Regions from separate parts of the Streptomyces corchorusii genome, predicted to be linked through region 4. Evidence: riboswitches for the same ligand, from Rfam matches in the RefSeq annotation. Region 4 holds a riboswitch; each other region holds the start of a gene.
What was found. A riboswitch is a leader RNA that binds a small molecule or an ion and turns the genes downstream of it on or off. The one in region 4 is predicted to bind S-adenosylmethionine.
Positions count from the first base shown of each region.

Region 1: linked by a shared signal. The riboswitch ahead of AQJ11_RS07155 (amino acid ABC transporter permease) and the one ahead of AQJ11_RS19240 (aminotransferase class V-fold PLP-dependent enzyme) in region 4 are both predicted to bind S-adenosylmethionine.
Region 2: linked by a shared signal. The riboswitch ahead of thrC (threonine synthase) and the one ahead of AQJ11_RS19240 (aminotransferase class V-fold PLP-dependent enzyme) in region 4 are both predicted to bind S-adenosylmethionine.
Region 3: linked by a shared signal. The riboswitch ahead of AQJ11_RS17215 (DUF3293 domain-containing protein) and the one ahead of AQJ11_RS19240 (aminotransferase class V-fold PLP-dependent enzyme) in region 4 are both predicted to bind S-adenosylmethionine.

Region 1 covers NZ_KQ948352.1:670,437-674,639, reverse strand. Annotated here, with positions in the region: gene AQJ11_RS07165 (ABC transporter substrate-binding protein) at 1-608, opposite strand, end outside; gene AQJ11_RS07160 (amino acid ABC transporter ATP-binding protein) at 724-1,512, opposite strand; gene AQJ11_RS07155 (amino acid ABC transporter permease) at 1,509-2,492, opposite strand; SAM riboswitch class IV at 2,846-2,956, opposite strand; gene AQJ11_RS07150 (glutathione S-transferase C-terminal domain-containing protein) at 3,034-3,921, opposite strand; gene AQJ11_RS52360 (putative leader peptide) at 4,004-4,126, opposite strand.
Region 2 covers NZ_KQ948360.1:124,080-128,282, forward strand. Annotated here, with positions in the region: gene AQJ11_RS26080 (alpha,alpha-trehalose-phosphate synthase (UDP-forming)) at 1-1,250, opposite strand, end outside; gene AQJ11_RS26085 (glucosyl-3-phosphoglycerate synthase) at 1,325-2,269, opposite strand; SAM riboswitch class I at 2,397-2,536, shown strand; gene thrC (threonine synthase) at 2,554-3,837, shown strand; gene AQJ11_RS26095 (MoaD/ThiS family protein) at 3,834-4,109, shown strand.
Region 3 covers NZ_KQ948356.1:369,841-374,043, forward strand. Annotated here, with positions in the region: gene AQJ11_RS17205 (hypothetical protein) at 1-42, opposite strand, end outside; gene AQJ11_RS17210 (DUF2252 domain-containing protein) at 188-1,675, opposite strand; gene AQJ11_RS17215 (DUF3293 domain-containing protein) at 1,714-2,244, opposite strand; SAM riboswitch class IV at 2,290-2,405, opposite strand; gene AQJ11_RS17220 (FG-GAP-like repeat-containing protein) at 2,510-4,203, opposite strand, start outside.
Region 4 covers NZ_KQ948357.1:160,399-164,601, forward strand. Annotated here, with positions in the region: gene qcrB (cytochrome bc1 complex cytochrome b subunit) at 1-560, shown strand, start outside; gene trpD (anthranilate phosphoribosyltransferase) at 683-1,747, shown strand; SAM riboswitch class IV at 1,821-1,938, shown strand; gene AQJ11_RS19240 (aminotransferase class V-fold PLP-dependent enzyme) at 2,070-3,431, shown strand; gene AQJ11_RS19245 (serine/threonine-protein kinase) at 3,482-4,203, shown strand, end outside.

The DNA.
Region 1 (4,203 bases), on a different contig from region 4:
TTGGTGCCGGCGCCCACGCTGACCGTCTTGCCGGCGAGGTTCTCGTAGTCGTCGTCGAAGTTCCAGGAGTTCTTCTTCAGCACCTCGAAGGCCAGGTTGTCCTTGCGGTAGGAGGCGAACTCGTACTTCCGCTTGCGTTCCTCGGTGACGGTGACGTTGGAGAACGCCACGTCGACCTTGCCGCTGTCGACGCCGACGAAGAGGTTCTCCCAGGTGGAGTTCCTGATCTCGGGCTTCAGGCCGAGGACCGCGGCCACCAGGCGGCCGAGGTCGGGCTCGGAGCCGGTGAGGGTCTTCTGGTCGCTGCCCACGAAGTTCAGCGGCGCGGAGCCCGAGGGCAGGGCTCCGACGCCGATGACGAGCTTGCCGCTCCTGCGCACGGAGGCGGGCAGTTCGGCGCTGATGGACTTCACTTCGGAGACCTTCAGCGCGGTCTCCTTGGCGGCTCCGTTGGACAGCCGCCCCACGGTCACCGTGCCGGCGGTGTCGGTCTTGGTGACGGCTTCGCTGTCGCCTCCGCAGGCGGCGAGCCCGGTGGCGAGGGTGGCGACGGCGGTCGCCGCGGTGATGCCGCGGAACACGGCGCGTCGGGAGAGGTGGCTGGGCATGGCGTGGCTGTCCTTGTCTCGCTGATGAGGGTGATGAGCGATGGGAGTGCGGTGGGGGGTGGGGGTCGTGGAGGGCCCGAGCGGCCGAGCCCGGACACCTTGCCGGGCGGCGCGGTCAGAGCACCTTGCCGAGGAATTCCCGGGTCCGTGTATGCCGGGGCCGGTCCAGCACCTCGCCGGGCGGGCCCTGTTCGACGATCCGGCCGCCGTCGATGAAGACGACCCGGTCGGCGACCTCGCGGGCGAAGCCGATCTCGTGGGTGACGATGACGAGGGTGGTGCCGCTGGTGGCCAGGTCCTTGATGACGGCCAGCACCTCGCCGACGAGTTCGGGATCGAGTGCCGAGGTCGGCTCGTCGAAGAGGATGATCCCGGGCCGCAGGGCGAGGGCGCGGGCGATGGCGACGCGCTGCTGCTGGCCGCCGGACAGCTGCCGCGGGTAGGCGCCGGTCTTGTCGCCGAGTCCGACGCGGTCGAGGAGTTCCCGGGCGAGTTCCCGGGCCGCCGCCCTGGTCAGCCTGCCGGTGGCGGCGGGTGCCGCGGCGACGTTCTCCAGGACGGTCAGGTGCGGGAAGAGGTTGAAGTTCTGGAAGACGAAGCCGATCCGGCTGCGCTGGGCGAGGATGGCGCGCTCGCTGAGTTCCCTGAGCCGGTCCCCGTGCCGCTTCACCCCGATCAGCTCGCCGCCCACGCTGACGTGGCCGATCTCGGGCTTCTCCAGGTGGTTGACGACCCTGAGCAGCGTGGACTTGCCGGAGCCGGACGGTCCGAGGATCACCGTGACCTCGCCGGGGCGGACGGTCAGGTCGATGCCGTCGAGGACGCGGTGGGAGCCGTACCACTTGTGGACGCCGTGCACTTCGAGCGCGGCGGGGGCGGCCTTCGGCAGGGTCTGCGCGGTCATACGGCGGCCTCCCGGCTCAGCCGGGCCCGCAGGTCGGCGAGGCCGGCCCGGGCCTTCTGCAAGGGGGTCGGCGGCAGGGTGCGGGTGGCGCCCCGGGCGTAGTACCGCTCGACGTAGAACTGGACGACGGACACGGCGCTGGTGAGGATCAGGTACCAGACGGTGGCGACCATCAGCAGCGGCACGACGTCACCGGGGTAGGTGCTGCCCATCGACTGCACCGCGCCGAACAGGTCGAGCAGCGACACGTAGAAGACCAGGGACGTGCTCTTGACGAGGCCGATGAGCTGGTTGACGTAGTTCGGGGTGATGGACCTGAGGGCCTGCGGGAAGACGATCCTGCGGAACCGGTAGCCCTGGGGCAGGCCGAGCGCGGCGGCGGCCTCGTGCTGTCCCTGGTCGACGGAGAGGATGCCGCCGCGGACCACCTCGGCCGCGTACGCCGCCTCGTTGAGGCTGAGGCCGATGACGGCGATCGTCATGTCCGTGGCCAGCCGGGACTCGTCGAAGGTGACGAAGGCGGGTCCGAACGGCACGCCGAGGCTCAACGTCTTGTACAGGGCACTGAAGTTGTACAGGAAGATCAGTACGACGATGAGCGGTACGGAGCGGAACAGCCAGGTGTAGGTCCAGCTGACCGCGCGCAGCACCGGGCTCCCGGAGAGCCGGGCGAGTGCCAGCAGGATGCCGCCGAGGAGCCCCAGGACGGCGCTGAGCGCGGCGACTTCGAGGGTGACGAGGAGGCCGTCGAGGACGGTGGGGCGCAGGAACCAGTAACGGAAGCGGTCCCACTGGTAGAAGGGGTTCGTGACCAGTCCGTGCAGGATCTGCGCGACGAGCACGAGGACGACGGCGGTGACGATCCACCGGCCGGGCCGGCGCAGCGGCTGGACCCGCTGGGCGGACGGGGATTCTGACGGTGTGTCGGCGGGGGCCGGCGCCTCGGCTAGGGAGACGGCGGCGCCTGGGAGTTCACTCATGGCGGGCTCCGGCGGAGTCGGTCACCCCGGGGCCGCGCGGGAGCGGAGGTGGGCCACGACGGCACTGGGGCACGAGGCGGCGCACGGACAGGCGCGGAACCGGGGGCTGGGCGGACAACGGCACACCGGACGGACGGTGTGCGGCGGGAACGCGGGGGCTGGGAGGAGACGTCAGCCCTGACAGCGGGCAGAGCCCGGTGCGGTACACAGTGCGCTGTTCACGCGGAGCAGATCGACGGCGCGGTCGGCGACGAGGAGACCGGCGTACGACGGTACGCAGCCCTGGGGGCGGCTCGCGGCCGTCCTGGGAGCTGCGTACATGGCGTCACCTGTCACTGTTGCGGCCCCGGGGGGCCTCGCGCTTACCGAAAACGTCATCCGGTCCGGTCGTCACCTGGGGCACCCCACCGCGATGCGAGGGTTGCCGGTCAGCGAGCCAGGGCTTGGCGCTGACGCTCATGACCGTTCTGAGCCGTAAGTAAGGCAGTTGCCCGTTCGAATGTCAACGGCCGTCCGCCCAGTGGACATCACAGGCCCGCTCTCACCTGCGCGAAGCGTCCGGGGCGTCCGCGGCATGGCCTGCCCAGTCCAGGATCTGGACAGCGGCTCCGGCGGCCTCCAGGCCCTGGCAGCGGCCGTGGTGGCGGCGGGCGATGCCGTCGAGGTCGAGGTGGCGGCCGAAGGCGGGGTGGGCGGCCAGGCGGCGGGCGTAGGCCCACAGGGCGTGGTGGCCGGCGATGCGGTGCACGGCGGAGGCGTCGAGGTGGCAGCGGTGGACGGTGTCGAGCTGCACGAGGGTGACCCACAGCTCGATGTCGGCGGCGGTGAGCCGGTCGTCGGCCAGGTACTCCTCGCCGCTCAGCCGCCGCTCCAGCCGGCCCAGGGTGTCCAGCAGCACGTCGAGGGCGGCGGCTCGTTCGGCGGGGTCGGCACCGGCGCGTCCGGCGCTCTGCGCGGCCTCCTCGATGCCCTCGGCGCACATCCGCTCGACGGCCTCGATCACGGACTCCAGGCCGGAGGGGTACAGGCGGGCGTCGCCGCCCGGCCTGAAGCGGTCCAGGTCGCGCAGGATGTCGGGGGTGTGGGTGCTGACGATGCGTCCGGACCAGTCGTCGCTGAGCACGGGTGCGAGCGCCGGGCCGGTGTAGTGGTGGGCGCTCGCCTCGTAGAGCGGGCGGAGCACGGCGTGGCCGCCGCCGGGACAGTCCGGGACGGCGGGCAGGAGGGTGACGGGACAACGGGCGTCCAGGCCGAGCAGGCTGTGGCCGACGGCGAGGCGCAGCCCGTCGGGGCAGGCGGTCGACAGATGGAGCCGGTAGCGGTGCGGCACGGCGTAGTGGCCGCTGCGCGCGTCCCGGCCGATCCGGCCCCGGAAGACGGGTGCGGTGGCGCGGGTGGACGGGACGGCGGCGAGCGGAGTGATGGACATGCGTCTCCCCGGGTGGTGGGTGTGCGAAGGGGCGCGCCGGCGCGGGCGTGACCGGCCGGTGGGGGCGAAGGGGCGGCCCGGCTCAGCGGTGGCGGCTGATCGCGCTGCAAACGCGCTGGAGGTCGATGTGGCGACGGGAGGTGAGCAGGGGTACGCGCAACGGCGTCCGGCCCGTCCGGCCGGTGCCCGTTCCGCGGCGCGTCATGATTCCCTACCTGTTCACTAGGATTCCCTCCCTGGAGTGTCGAACGGGCTCCGTACGACGTCAAGGGGGCGTCCACG
Region 2 (4,203 bases), on a different contig from region 4:
AGCTCCTCGTACGCCCCCGCCTCCCGCGACAGCACCAGCGCGCAGCCCTCGTCGGAGACGACCGGGACCTCCTTGGCGACCAGGTTCATGCCGTCCCGGATGGGGTTCACCAGCGCCACGTCGGCCAGCCGGTACGCGGCCAGGGAGCGGGCGAAGTCGTCCTTCACGTGCAGCACGACCGGGGTCCAGCCGGCCGTGCCGTACCGCTCGTTGATCTCGTCCGCGACCTGCCGGACCTGCGCGGTGTACTCGCGGTACACGGCGAGGTCCTGCCGGGAGGGGTAGGCGAAGGCCACGTGGACGACCTTCTCCCGCCACTCGGGGTGGTCCTCCAGCAGCTGCTCGTACGCCAGCAGCCCGCGCACGATGTTCTTGGACAGCTCGGTCCGGTCCACCCGGACGATCGTCTTGCGGCCTTCTCCGATCTCCGTCCGCAGCGCCGCCATCCGCTCGTCCACGTCCGGCTCGTGCGCCCGCTTGCGCAGGAAGTCCGCGTCCGCGCCCAGCCCGTGCACCCCGATCCGGGTGCCGGAGGGGATACCGGGCCCGAGCACCGCGTGGCAGCAGTCCGTGAACGCGTCCGCCCACCGCTGGGTGAGGAACGCCGCCCGGTCCGCGCCCAGGATGCCGCTGAGCAGCTCGGCCGCGATGTCGTCGGGGAGGAGCCGGAAGTAGTCCGGCGGCGCCCACGGGGTGTGCGAGAAGTGGCCGATGCGCAGGTCGGGCCGGAGCTGGCGGAGCATGCGGGGGGCGAGGGCCAGGTGGTAGTCCTGGATCAGCACGGCCGCGCCCTCGGCCGCCTCCTCGGCCAGCGCCTCGGCGAACGCCCGGTTGTAGGACTCGTACGACGCCCACTGCCGCCGGAAACCGGCGTCGAAGACCGGTTCCAGCGGGGTCTGGTACAGCATGTGGTGGACGAACCAGAGCACCGAGTTGGCGATGTCGTTGTACGCCTCGGCGTGCACGGTCGCGTCGATGTCGAGCATCCGCACCCGCTGCCCGCCGGTGTCCTCGGCCGGCAGCAGCCCGCCGTCCGCGCGCCGGACGGCCGCCCGGTCACCGTCGCCGAGCGCGGCGCACACCCACACCGAGCCCGGACCGGACCCGATGGAGGACAGTCCCGAGACCACCCCGCCGCCGCCCCGCCGGGCGTGCAGCGAGCCGTCCTCGCCCACCTGATAGGAGACCGGGCCGCGGTTCGACGCGACCAGCACCTGAGCCTTCTGAGCAGCATCGAGCGTGGAAGCCATACGCCTCAACCTAGCCCGGCCCCCGACCGCTCAAACGTACGGCCCGCCCGGCGGGCCGACCGTATACGGCCCGTTCAGGCCACCTTCCGTTCGGCGTACTCCGCGATCTCCACCATGGGCGGCCGTTCCTCGGTGTCCACCGAGTAGGTGCGCGGCTCGAACCCGGCCTCCCCCCGCTCGAACTGGGTCAGCGCGGGCCGGACCAGATGGCCGCGGGCGAGCCGGAGCTGGGCGGTGCGGTAGATCGCGGCGGCCATCCGGCCGAGCGCCTGCCCGTCCTGGTGCCGGTGCCTGCGCACGCCCACGTCGACCTGGGCCAGCGCGTCCAGGCCCACCAGGTGCAGCGCGTCCACCAGCATGCCCAGCTCCACGCCGTAGCCCACGGGGAACGGCAGCTGTTCCAGCAGCGTGCGGCGGGCCGCGTACTCGCCGCCCAGCGGCTGCACGAACCCGGCCAGCTGCGGCCAGTGCATGTTCAGCAGCGGACGGGCCATGAGTTCGGTGACCCGGCCGCCCTGCCCGGCACTGCCGCCGAGCGGACGGTCGTACATCGCCTTGACCAGGTCGACGTCCGGGTCGGTGAGCAGCGGGCCGACGATCCCGGAGACGAAGTCGGAGGAGAACTCCCTGAGGTCCGCGTCGATGAAGCAGACGATGTCCCCGCCGGTCACCAGCAGCGACCGCCACAGCACCTCGCCCTTGCCGGGGACGGCCGGGACGCGCGGCAGGATGGCGTCCCGGTGGACGACCCGGGCGCCCGCGCGCGCGGCGACCTCGGAGGTGCGGTCGGTGGAGCCCGAGTCGACGACCACGATCTCGTCGACGAGCGGCACCTGCTCCACGAGGTCGTGGCGGATGACCCCGACGATGTCGCCGACGGTCTCCTCCTCGTTGAGCGCGGGCAGCACGACGCTGATGCTCTGGCCCGTGCGCTGCTTGGCGGCGAGGATCTGGTGCAGCGGGCGATCGGCCACGGACCAGGACCGGGCGGTCAGCCAGCGCTCGACTTCTTCCAGCACAGTCTGTGGCTCCTCGTGTCTCGCGGTTCGGACGACTATCTCAACTGTCCCGGCCGTCGGTTACAGTCTTGAACAACGCCGATGACCATCGCATGTCGGGGGTCGGGTGCGTTCTACAACCGCATACCGCTCATCCAGAGGGGCAGAGGGACACGGCCCGGTGAAGCCCCGGCAACCCCCCTGACCGGACTCGTTCGCGCGAGGCTCACGGCCAGGGAAGGTGCCAATTCCGTCTCACGGCGAGATGCGTCGTGAGGAAGATGAGGAGAAAGGGCCTCGCCTCCATGGCTGTGCAGACAGTTGCCACCACCAGCGAATCCACCGTCGACCTCGGCCCCGCCGCGGCCCTGAGCTGTCGCGAGTGCGGTCACCGGGTGCCGCTCGGCCCGGTCTTCGCCTGCGAGGAGTGCTTCGGCCCGCTGGAGATCGCCTACGACTTCTCCGGCTACGACACCGAGGAACTGCGCCGCCGCATCGAGGCGGGCCCCGCGAACATCTGGCGCTACGCGCCCCTGCTGCCGGTACCGGCGGACGTCGCCGGCAAGCCGAACATCAACCCGGGCTGGACCAAGCTCGTCCAGGCCGACAACCTGGCCCGCGAGCTGGGCGTGACCGGCGGTCTGTACGTGAAGGACGACTCCGGCAACCCGACCCACTCCTTCAAGGACCGGGTCGTGGCCCAGGCCCTGGAGGCCGCCCGCGCCTTCGGCTTCACCACCCTGTCGTGCTCCTCGACCGGCAACCTGGCCGGCGCCGTCGGCGCCGCCGCCGCCCGCGCCGGCTTCCGCTCCTGCGTGTTCATCCCGCACGACCTGGAGCAGGGCAAGATCGTGATGGCCGCGGTCTACGGCGGTGAACTCGTCGGCATCGAGGGCAACTACGACGACGTGAACCGCTTCTGCTCCGAGCTGATCGGCGACCCGGCCGGCGAGGGCTGGGGCTTCGTCAACGTCAACCTGCGGCCGTACTACGCGGAGGGCTCCAAGACCCTGGCGTACGAGATCTGCGAGCAGCTCGGCTGGCGGCTGCCGGACCAGATCGTGGTCCCGATCGCCTCCGGTTCCCAGCTCACGAAGATCGACAAGGGGCTCCAGGAGCTGATCAAGCTCGGTCTGGTCGAGGACAGGCCGTACAAGATCTTCGGCGCCCAGGCCGAGGGCTGCTCCCCGGTCTCCACCGCCTTCAAGGCCGGCCACGACGTCGTACGGCCCCAGAAGCCGAACACCATCGCCAAGTCCCTGGCCATCGGCAACCCGGCCGACGGGCCGTACGTCCTGGACATCGCGCGCCGCACCGGCGGTGCCGTGGAGGACGTGACGGACGAGGAGGTCGTGGACGCGATCAAGCTGCTCGCGCGGACCGAGGGCATCTTCGCGGAGACCGCCGGCGGCGTGACCGTCGGCGTCACCCGCAAGCTGCTGGAGGCGGGCGTGCTGGACCCGGCGAAGACCACGGTCGTCCTCAACACCGGCGACGGCCTGAAGACCCTGGACGCGGTGGCCGGCACCGGCCTCACCGCCACCATCCGCCCGACCCTGGACTCCTTCCGAGAGGCTGGCCTCGCATGAGCGTGACCGTTCGCATCCCCACCATCCTGCGCACCTACACCGGCGGGCGGGCCGAGGTCGCCGCCGAGGGGACGACGCTCGGCGAGGTCATCGCCGACCTGGAGAAGAACCACACGGGCATCGCCGCGCGCGTGCTGGACGACCAGGGCAAGCTGCGCCGGTTCGTGAACGTGTACGTCAACGACGACGACGTCCGTTTTGAGCAGGGTCTGGACACGGTGACCCCGGAGGGCGCCGGCGTCTCGATCATCCCGGCGGTCGCCGGCGGCTGAGCCGCGGATCGGCCCGCTCATTACCTTCGGTAACCGCGGTTACCGGCTGTTCGCCCGATTGCCCCCTCCGTGAGAGAAGCGGAGGGGGCAATTC
Region 3 (4,203 bases), on a different contig from region 4:
GGGGCGGGGGGCCTGGGACTGGCCGGCTTCCGGGGTTGTCACCCGCCCAGCGTAGCCGTTGCCCCGGCTCGGCCCGGGCGCGGTTCCCACGCTCCCGGCGCACCACCCCTCGGACCCCGGCACGCCACCGCTCGGACTCCGGCGAACTCCCGGCAAACCGTCCCGCTGCACCCTCCCCGGACCCCCCTCAGACCCCCAGCTCCGCCTCGATCCGCCCCGCCCTGATCCCCGCGACCAGCTCGGCGTGGTCCGCCTCCGTGCGGTCGGCGTAGGCGACGGCGAACGCGGCCATCGCCTCGTCCAGCTCCTCGTTCTTGCCGCAGTAGCCGGCGATCAGCCGGGGGTCGGCGCTGTGGGAGTGGGCGCGGGCCAGCAGGGCGCCGGTCATGCGGCCGTAGTCGTCGATCTGGTCGGCGGCGAGGGCGGCCGGGTCGACGCTGCCCTTGCGGTTGCGGAACTGCCGCACCTGGTACGGGCGCCCCTCGACGGTGGTCCAGCCCAGCAAGGTGTCGCTGACGACCTGCATCCGCTTCTGCCCGAGGACCACGCGGCGCCCCTCGTGCGGCACCGCGGGCGCCTCGAAACCGGCCGTGACCAGGTGCGGGACGAGCGCGGAGGGACGGGCCTCCTTCACCTGGAGGACCAGGGGCTCGCCCCGGTGGTCGAGGAGCAGGACGACGTAGGACCGGGTGCCGACGCTGCCGGTGCCGACCACCCGGAAGGCGACGTCGTGCACGGCGTGCCGGGCGAGCAGCGGGTGGCGGTCCTCGCCGAGGGTGCCGACGTACGACTCCAGGGACGCGGCGACCGCGGCGGCCTCCGCGTCCGGTACGCGGCGCAGCACCGGCGGCGCGGGCACGAACCGGCGTCCGCCGTCCGGCACCGGCTCGGTCGACTTCGCGGCGAACCGGCCGCTGGTGTTGGCCCGGGCCTTCTCCGAGACCCGCTGGAGCGTGCCGAGCAGGTCGTGGGCGTCGGTGTGGGAGACCAGTTCCTCGTCCGCGATGGCGTTCCAGGCGTCGAGCGCGGGCAGTTTGGCGAGCAGCCGCATGGTGCGGCGGTAGGCGCCGGCCGCGTCCCGGGCCGCGGCGCGGCAGGTGTCCTCGTCGGCGCCCGCCTCGCGGCCGGCGAGCACCAGCGAGGCCACGAGCCGCTTGAGGTCCCACTCCCAGGGGCCGTGCGCGGTCTCGTCGAAGTCGTTGAGGTCGATGACGAGGTCGCCGCGGGCGTCGCCGTACAGCCCGAAGTTGGCCGCGTGGGCGTCACCGCAGATCTGGGTGGCGATCCTGGTGGTGGGGGTGCGCGCGAGGTCGTACGCCATGAGTGCGGCGGAGCCGCGCAGGAAGGCGAAGGGGGTGGCCGCCATCCGGCCCACGCGCAGCGGGGTCAGTTCGGCGAGGCGGCCGGCGTTGGACTCGGCCACCGCGCTCACCGCGTCGGGGCGCGCGGCGTCCAGGTCCAGCGTGCGGTGGGCGGAGCGCGGCACACCCGCCCGGAGCGCCTTGCCCTCCTCCTTCGGCGAGCCCTGCGGCGGCCATGCGGCGAACCCGCGCACCCGGGGCAGGCGGCGCGCGCCCCGGTCCGCCGCGTCCGTCGCTCCCACATCGGTTCCGGTCACCGCGACCGCCTTCCCCGCACGACCCGCCCGCCTTCGAACTGGCGACGGTACGAACATCAACTCGGGGAGACCGTACAGCCGGTGGCCGAAAGCCGTCAGCACCCTGGGGGAAACTCCGCGCACCCGCTCAGCGCGCCCGCGGGCAAAGACCCTGAAAGTCCTTCCGCAGCCCGCCATCCGAGTGTCAGTGCCTCCCCGGCGCCGAAGCAGGCGAGCAGCCGCCATGCCGGCGCCGACCAGGCGAACACCGCGTCCTGCCCGAACTCCCGTCCCAGCGCGCGCGCTTCGTCGTCGCTCAGGCCGACGATCGCCACGCTCACCTCGGTGTGCCGGCCGTCCGGGTCACCGCCGACAGCGGGCCACCACGCGAGCCCCCGTCCGCGCAGCAGGCCGAGCAGTCGTTGATGCGCGCGGTGGTTGTGCTGCCGGGAGGCGTGGGTGCCCCGGGGATTGTGGGCCGTGACCACGTGGATGGTCTCCCCGTGCGGGACGGGGAACCGGCCCACCGCCACCCCGGGCGGTGCCGGGGTGACGCGGACCGGTCCTTCGGGCAACTCCACGTCCACGACGGCCTGCTGGTAGAGAGCCCACCGAGGGGTGTGCGTGATCGGGACGCCGGCGGCCATGAGGGTCTCCGTTCGAGAGGGACCCCCTTACCCGCCGGGCAGGGAGATCCGCGCTTACCCCCACGGGACCGTGGGGGCCCGGTCTTCCCTGGAGGGCACCTTGCGCGGTGAGCGAGGTTGCCAGCCGACGCTCGTCCAGGGGCGCGATCGGCTTCGTGACCGAGGCGGATCCTGCCACGGGGCCCAGCGCGAAGTCCAGCACGGGCCCCGTCGCCGCCGTCACGTGACGCCACGTCTGACGTCGCATGTGGCGTCACATCTGCCGTCACATGACGGCCTTGTACCCCTTCCACCCCGTGGCGATCTTCACGCGGCCCCCGAACGAGCCCTTGCCGTTGCCGTTGTAGCGCCACACGGTGCCCGCCGTGTCGCGGGCCACGAGGTCCGCGCGGCCGTCGCCGGTGAAGTCGCCCGCGCCGACGACGGCGTTGTAGGAGGCGCCCCAGTCGGCGAACACCTTGACGCGGGCCTTGAAGCCGCCCGTGCCCGTGGTGTTGGCCTCGTACCGCCACAGCTCGTCGGACTTGTCCTGGACGAGGAGGTCGCCGCGGCCGTCGCCGGTGAGGTCACCGGCGCCGACGATCTTCTTGTAGCCGGTCCAGTGGGAGGCGATCTTCGTGCGCGCGGCGAGCCTGCCGTTCGCCGTGCCCTTGAAGAGGTAGACGTCCCCGGTCGAGGACTGGCGGCCGATCAGGTCGGGCCGGCCGTCGCCGTTGACGTCGCCGGGTGAGGTCAGGACGTCGTACGCGTTCCAGCCGGAGGTGCCGAGCGAGGTGGAGTGCGTGGCGGGCGTCGGGGCCTTGCCGCAGGCCGGGCGGTACGCCCGCAGGGCGCCGCCGGTGCGGACCAGCACGTCGTTGCAGTGGTCGCCGTCCAGGTCGCCGAACGGCACGATCCGGGCGGTGGCCGGCCAGCCGGAGCCGGAGACGGTGCCGCCCAGCGTGCCCGTACCGGTGCCGCGCCGGACGGTGAGGGTGCCGGAGGAGCTGAGGGTGAGGACGTCACCGACCCCGTCGTTGCCGGCGTAGTCGCGCGGTGCCGCCGTTCCGGCGGTCACCTTGACGTCTCCGGAGAGGGTGAGCGCGGCGCCCTGGCCGTCGGCGGGCCGGGCGGTGAGGGTCCAGGTGTAGGCGCCGTTGGCGACCAGGCGGCCCGCGGTGTCCCTGCCGTCCCAGGCGGCCGTCAGCAGGCCCCGGGCCGTGCCGCCGGAGAGCGTACGGACGGTGGCGCCGGACGCCTTCCGGCGCACGGTCACCTTCCAGTCGGCGGCGGGCTTGGACAGCCACCAGGTGCCGGACCAGTTCGCGGAGCCCGCGGTGACCGTGGCGTCGACGGCCGTGAGCGGTGACGCCGGGACGCCGGCCGGTACGACGTGCACGCGCTGGTCGCGGTCGGCGTAGGCGACGCCGCCGCCGAAGCGGTCCACGGTCCAGCTGGTCCCGGCCCCGGTGTTCTCCTGGCCGAGGTCGGTCCAGTCGGCCAGCTCGCGGCTCGGCAGGTCGGTGTGACTGCCGCCGGCCGGCAGCCCGTTGTGCAGGTCGAGCAGCCTCAGCCCGCTGTGCGACTGGGTGCCGGGAACCCGCTCGACCAGGTATCCGTCCCCGAGCAGGACCCGGCTGTCCGGGGCGGTGGAGGTGCGCTTGGTCGTACGGTCGTACAGGCCCGCGCCGTGTACGTCGCCCCAGGCGTCCCGGCAGACCCAGTAGACGAAGCGGCCCACGGCCTGGAGGTCGGACGGGGTGCAGCCGTCGCGGGTGGTGAAGGACTCGACGGCGGTTCCCGCGGGGAGCCGGGTGGCCGTGACCTTCCCGCCGCTCGCGGCGCCGCTCCACAGCGTGCTCCCCCACACGGCCGCGGCGACCCGGTCGCGCTTGAGCAGGACCTTGCCCGCCCCGGCGGTGGCGAACTCACCGATGTACTGCTTGCCGGAGGAGGCGCCGTCGACGACGGCGTACCGCC
Region 4 (4,203 bases):
AGGCCTGGGTCACCGGGGACAAGCGCGAGCACCACATCCTGGACCGCCCGCGCAACGCCCCGACGCGTACGGCGTTCGGTGTCGCCTGGCTGACCGTGTACTTCGTGATGCTGATCGGTGGCGGCAACGACATCTTCGCCACGCACTTCCACCTGTCGATCAACGCGGTCACCTGGTTCGTCCGGATCGCCTACTTCGTGGCTCCGGTCCTCGCCTTCATCGCCACCAAGCGGATCTGCCTGGGTCTCCAGCGCCGCGACCGCGACAAGGTGCTGCACGGCCGCGAGACCGGCATCATCAAGCGGCTGCCGCACGGTGAGTTCATCGAGGTGCACGAGCCGCTCAGCCAGGAGCAGCTGCACACGCTCACCTCGCACGAGCAGTACCGGCCGGCCGAGATCGGTCCGACGGTCGACGAGAACGGGGTCGAGCGCAAGGTCCCGGCCTCGGAGAAGCTGCGGGCGAAGCTGTCCAACGCCTACTTCGGCGAGGACAACCAGATCCCGAAGCCGACCGTCGAGGAGTACAAGGAGATCACGAGCGGCCACGGCCACCACTGATCCCCGCGTCGCCACGCCACGCTGAAGGGCCCCGTCCGCAACCCGGACGGGGCCCTTCGCCGTGCCGCCCGGCTGGATAGGGTGGTGTACGACGTAGCAGGAACCTGTTCAAGGAGCGGCTGATGAGCGCTGTGACCCCCGCTGGAGGCGACACCGCGGCGGGCCGCTCCTGGCCCGCCCTGCTGAACGGTCTGCTGGACGGCCGGGACCTGTCCGCCGACGACACCGCCTGGGCGATGGACCTGATCATGCGCGGGGAGGCGACCGACGCGCAGATCGCCGGGTTCATGGTGGCGCTGCGGGCCAAGGGCGAGACGGTCCAGGAGATCACCGGACTGGTCCGGACGATGTACGCACACGCGAACGTCATCGAGGTGCCCGGTCCGGCCGTGGACATCGTCGGCACCGGCGGCGACGGCGCGAAGACGGTGAACATCTCCACCATGTCCTCGATCGTCGTCGCGGGCACGGGGGCGAAGGTCGTCAAGCACGGCAACCGCGCCGCGTCCTCCGCCTCCGGCTCCTCCGACGTCCTGGAGAAGCTGGGCGTCAACCTCAACCTGAGTCCGCAGCGGGTGGCCGAGGTGGCCGAGGAGGCCGGCATCACCATCTGCTTCGCGGTGCGGTTCCACCCGTCCCTGCGCCATGTCGCCGCGGCCCGCGGCCAGTTGGGCATCCGGACCACCTTCAACGTGCTGGGCCCGCTGACCAACCCCGCGCAGGTGCGGTCGCAGGCCGTCGGTGTCGCGGATCCCCGCATGGCGCCGATCGTCGCCGGTGTCCTCGCCGAGCGCGGCAACTCCGCACTGGTCTTCCGGGGCGAGGACGGCCTGGACGAGCTGACCGTCACCGCCGCCTCCCGGGTGTGGGTGGTCCGGGACGGCAAGGTCACGGAGGAGGTCTTCGACCCGCGCGAGGCCGGCATCGACCTCGTCCCCGTGGACGCCCTGCGCGGCGCCGACGCCTCCTACAACGCCGAGGTCGCCCGCCGGCTGCTGGACGGCGAGCGGGGGGCCGTACGGGACGCCGTGCTGCTGAACTCGGCGGCGGCGCTGGTGGCCCTGGAGCCGACGGACGCGCCGCTCACCGAGCAGATCCGCGCGGGCATGGCGCGGGCCGCGGAGTCGATCGACTCGGGCGCGGCCAAGCGCACCCTGGAGCGCTGGGTGGCCGTCAGCAACGCCTGACGCCCCTGGGAGTCGTCCCGCGATCCGGACACGGGTTGCGGGACGACGATCACTTCAGTACGTTCCTGTACCAGGTCATGAGTGACAGTCATGAGGCCCCGGCCGACTGTCCGGCAACCCTCCGTCCGTGGCGGGGTGCCCCGGGTGAAGACCAGGTCGTACGGCAGCAAGGCCTACGGCAAGCGCGGACCCCTCACACACCAGGGGTCCTGGTCGTTCGAGGGAGTCTTCCGTGAGCAAGCGAATGCGTTAGGGCCGCAGAGCCCCGCCTCCGCACACCCCTTTTTCTCTCTTCTTCGCATGCCTTCACGGGAGTTCCGCCATGTCTGTCTCCACCGCTGCCGCCGACCAGTCCGTTTGCACCCCTCTGCCCGTTCTGGGGCGAGATGTCACCGTCCCGCTGGTCACCGGCGGCGAAGTCAGCTACGCCGCCCTGGACTACGCCGCCAGCGCCCCCGCCCTCCAGCGCGTCTGGGACGACGTCGCCGCGTACGCCCCGTACTACGGCAGTGTCCACCGCGGCGCCGGCTACCTCTCCCAGCTCTCCACCGACCTGTTCGAGAACGCCCGCAAGACGGTCGCCGAGTTCCTCGGCTGCCGCCCGGCCGACCAGGTGATCTTCACCCGTTCGACCACCGACTCCCTCAACCTGCTGGCCCGGGCGATCCCGGCCGACTGCGAGGTCTTCGTCTTCGAGACCGAGCACCACGCCTCCCTGCTGCCCTGGCAGGACGCGCGGGTCACCTACCTCGACGCCCCGCGCACCCCGCGGCAGGCCGTGGAGACCCTGGAGCGGGCCCTCGCCGGCCGCGACCCGTACGGCCCGGCCCTGGTCTGCGTCACCGGCGCCTCCAACGTCACCGGCGAGCTGTGGCCGGTGCGCGAACTGGCCGCCGCCGCCCACGCCCACGGCGCCCGCATCGTCCTGGACGCCGCCCAGCTGGCCCCGCACCACCCGGTGGACCTGCGTGACCTGGACGTCGACTGGATCGCCTTCTCCGGCCACAAGCTGTACGCCCCCTTCGGCTCCGGTGTCCTGGCCGGCCGCGCCGACTGGCTCCAGGCGGCCGAGCCGTACCTCGCGGGCGGCGGCGCCAGCCGCAGGGTCACCCGGCGCCAGGACGGCGGCGTGGCCGTCGAGTGGCACGAGACCGCGGCCCGGCACGAGGCGGGCTCCCCGAACGTCATCGGCGCCTACGCCATCGCCTCCGCCTGCAAGGCCCTCACCGAGGCCGGCTGGGACACCCTCGTCGCCCGCGAACAGCACCTGATCGCCAAGGTCCGCGAGGGCCTGGCCGAGGTGCCCGAGGTGCGCGTGCTGTCCCTCTTCGGCGACGACGCCCCGCGCGTCGGCGTCCTCTCCTTCGTCGTCGAGGGCTGGAACAGCTCGCACTTCGCCGCCGCGCTCTCCGCCGAGTACGGCATCGGCGTCCGCGACGGCCTCTTCTGCGCCCACCCCCTGGTCCGCACCCTGCTCGGCAGCGACCCGCAGACCCAGGGCGAGTGCGGCGCCCCCGAGGCGGCCCCGGGCGAGAAGTCCCTCAACGCCATCCGCGTCAGCTTCGGCGCGGGCACGCCGGACGAGCACGTGGAGCGCTTCGTCAACGCCGTCAGGGAACTGGTGGCGGAGGGCGCGAAGTGGCAGTACCGCACGGAGGACGGCCGCTGCGTGCCGGCGGTCTGAACGGCGCTATAACCTCCCCTTGACACCACGTCGGACAGGGGGACCCCGGAGTGCAGCCGCTGCGCGCCACAGATCCGCGCCACATCGGCCCGTACGCCACCACGCACAGACTGGGCGCGGGCGGCATGGGCGAGGTCTACCTCGCCGAGTCCCGCACCGGGCTGCGGCTCGCGGTGAAGGTGGTACGGGCCGAGCACGCCGAGGACCGCACCTTCCGCGCCCGCTTCCGCCACGAGGTCCGCGCCGCCCAGACCGTCGGCGGCGCGGACACCTACACCGCACGGGTCGTGGACGCCGACACCGATGCCGAACGGCCCTGGATGGCAACGGAGTTCGTCTCCGGACCCAACCTGCGGGACGCCATCTTGGACCACGGCGCGCTGCCGCGCCCCGCGGTCCGGATCCTCGCCGCCGCGCTCGGCGAGGCGCTGGCGGCCATCCACGCCAAGGGGCTGGTCCACCGGGACCTGAAGCCGTCGAACATCCTGCTGGGCCCGGACGGGCCGCGGGTCATCGACTTCGGGATCGTCCGGGCGCTGGAGGCCACCGCGCTGACCCGCACCGGCGCGGTCGTCGGCTCGGTCGGCTACGTCTCGCCGGAGCAGATCCGCAACGGCGGCCAGGTCGGCCCGCCCAGCGACGTCTTCTCCCTCGGCGCGGTCCTCGCGTACGCGGCGGCCGGCCGGGAGCCGTTCGGGGAGGGCCAGGACTCGGTGGTCCTGCTGCGCATCCTCACCCGCGACTTCGACCTGTCCGGCGTGCCGGACGACAT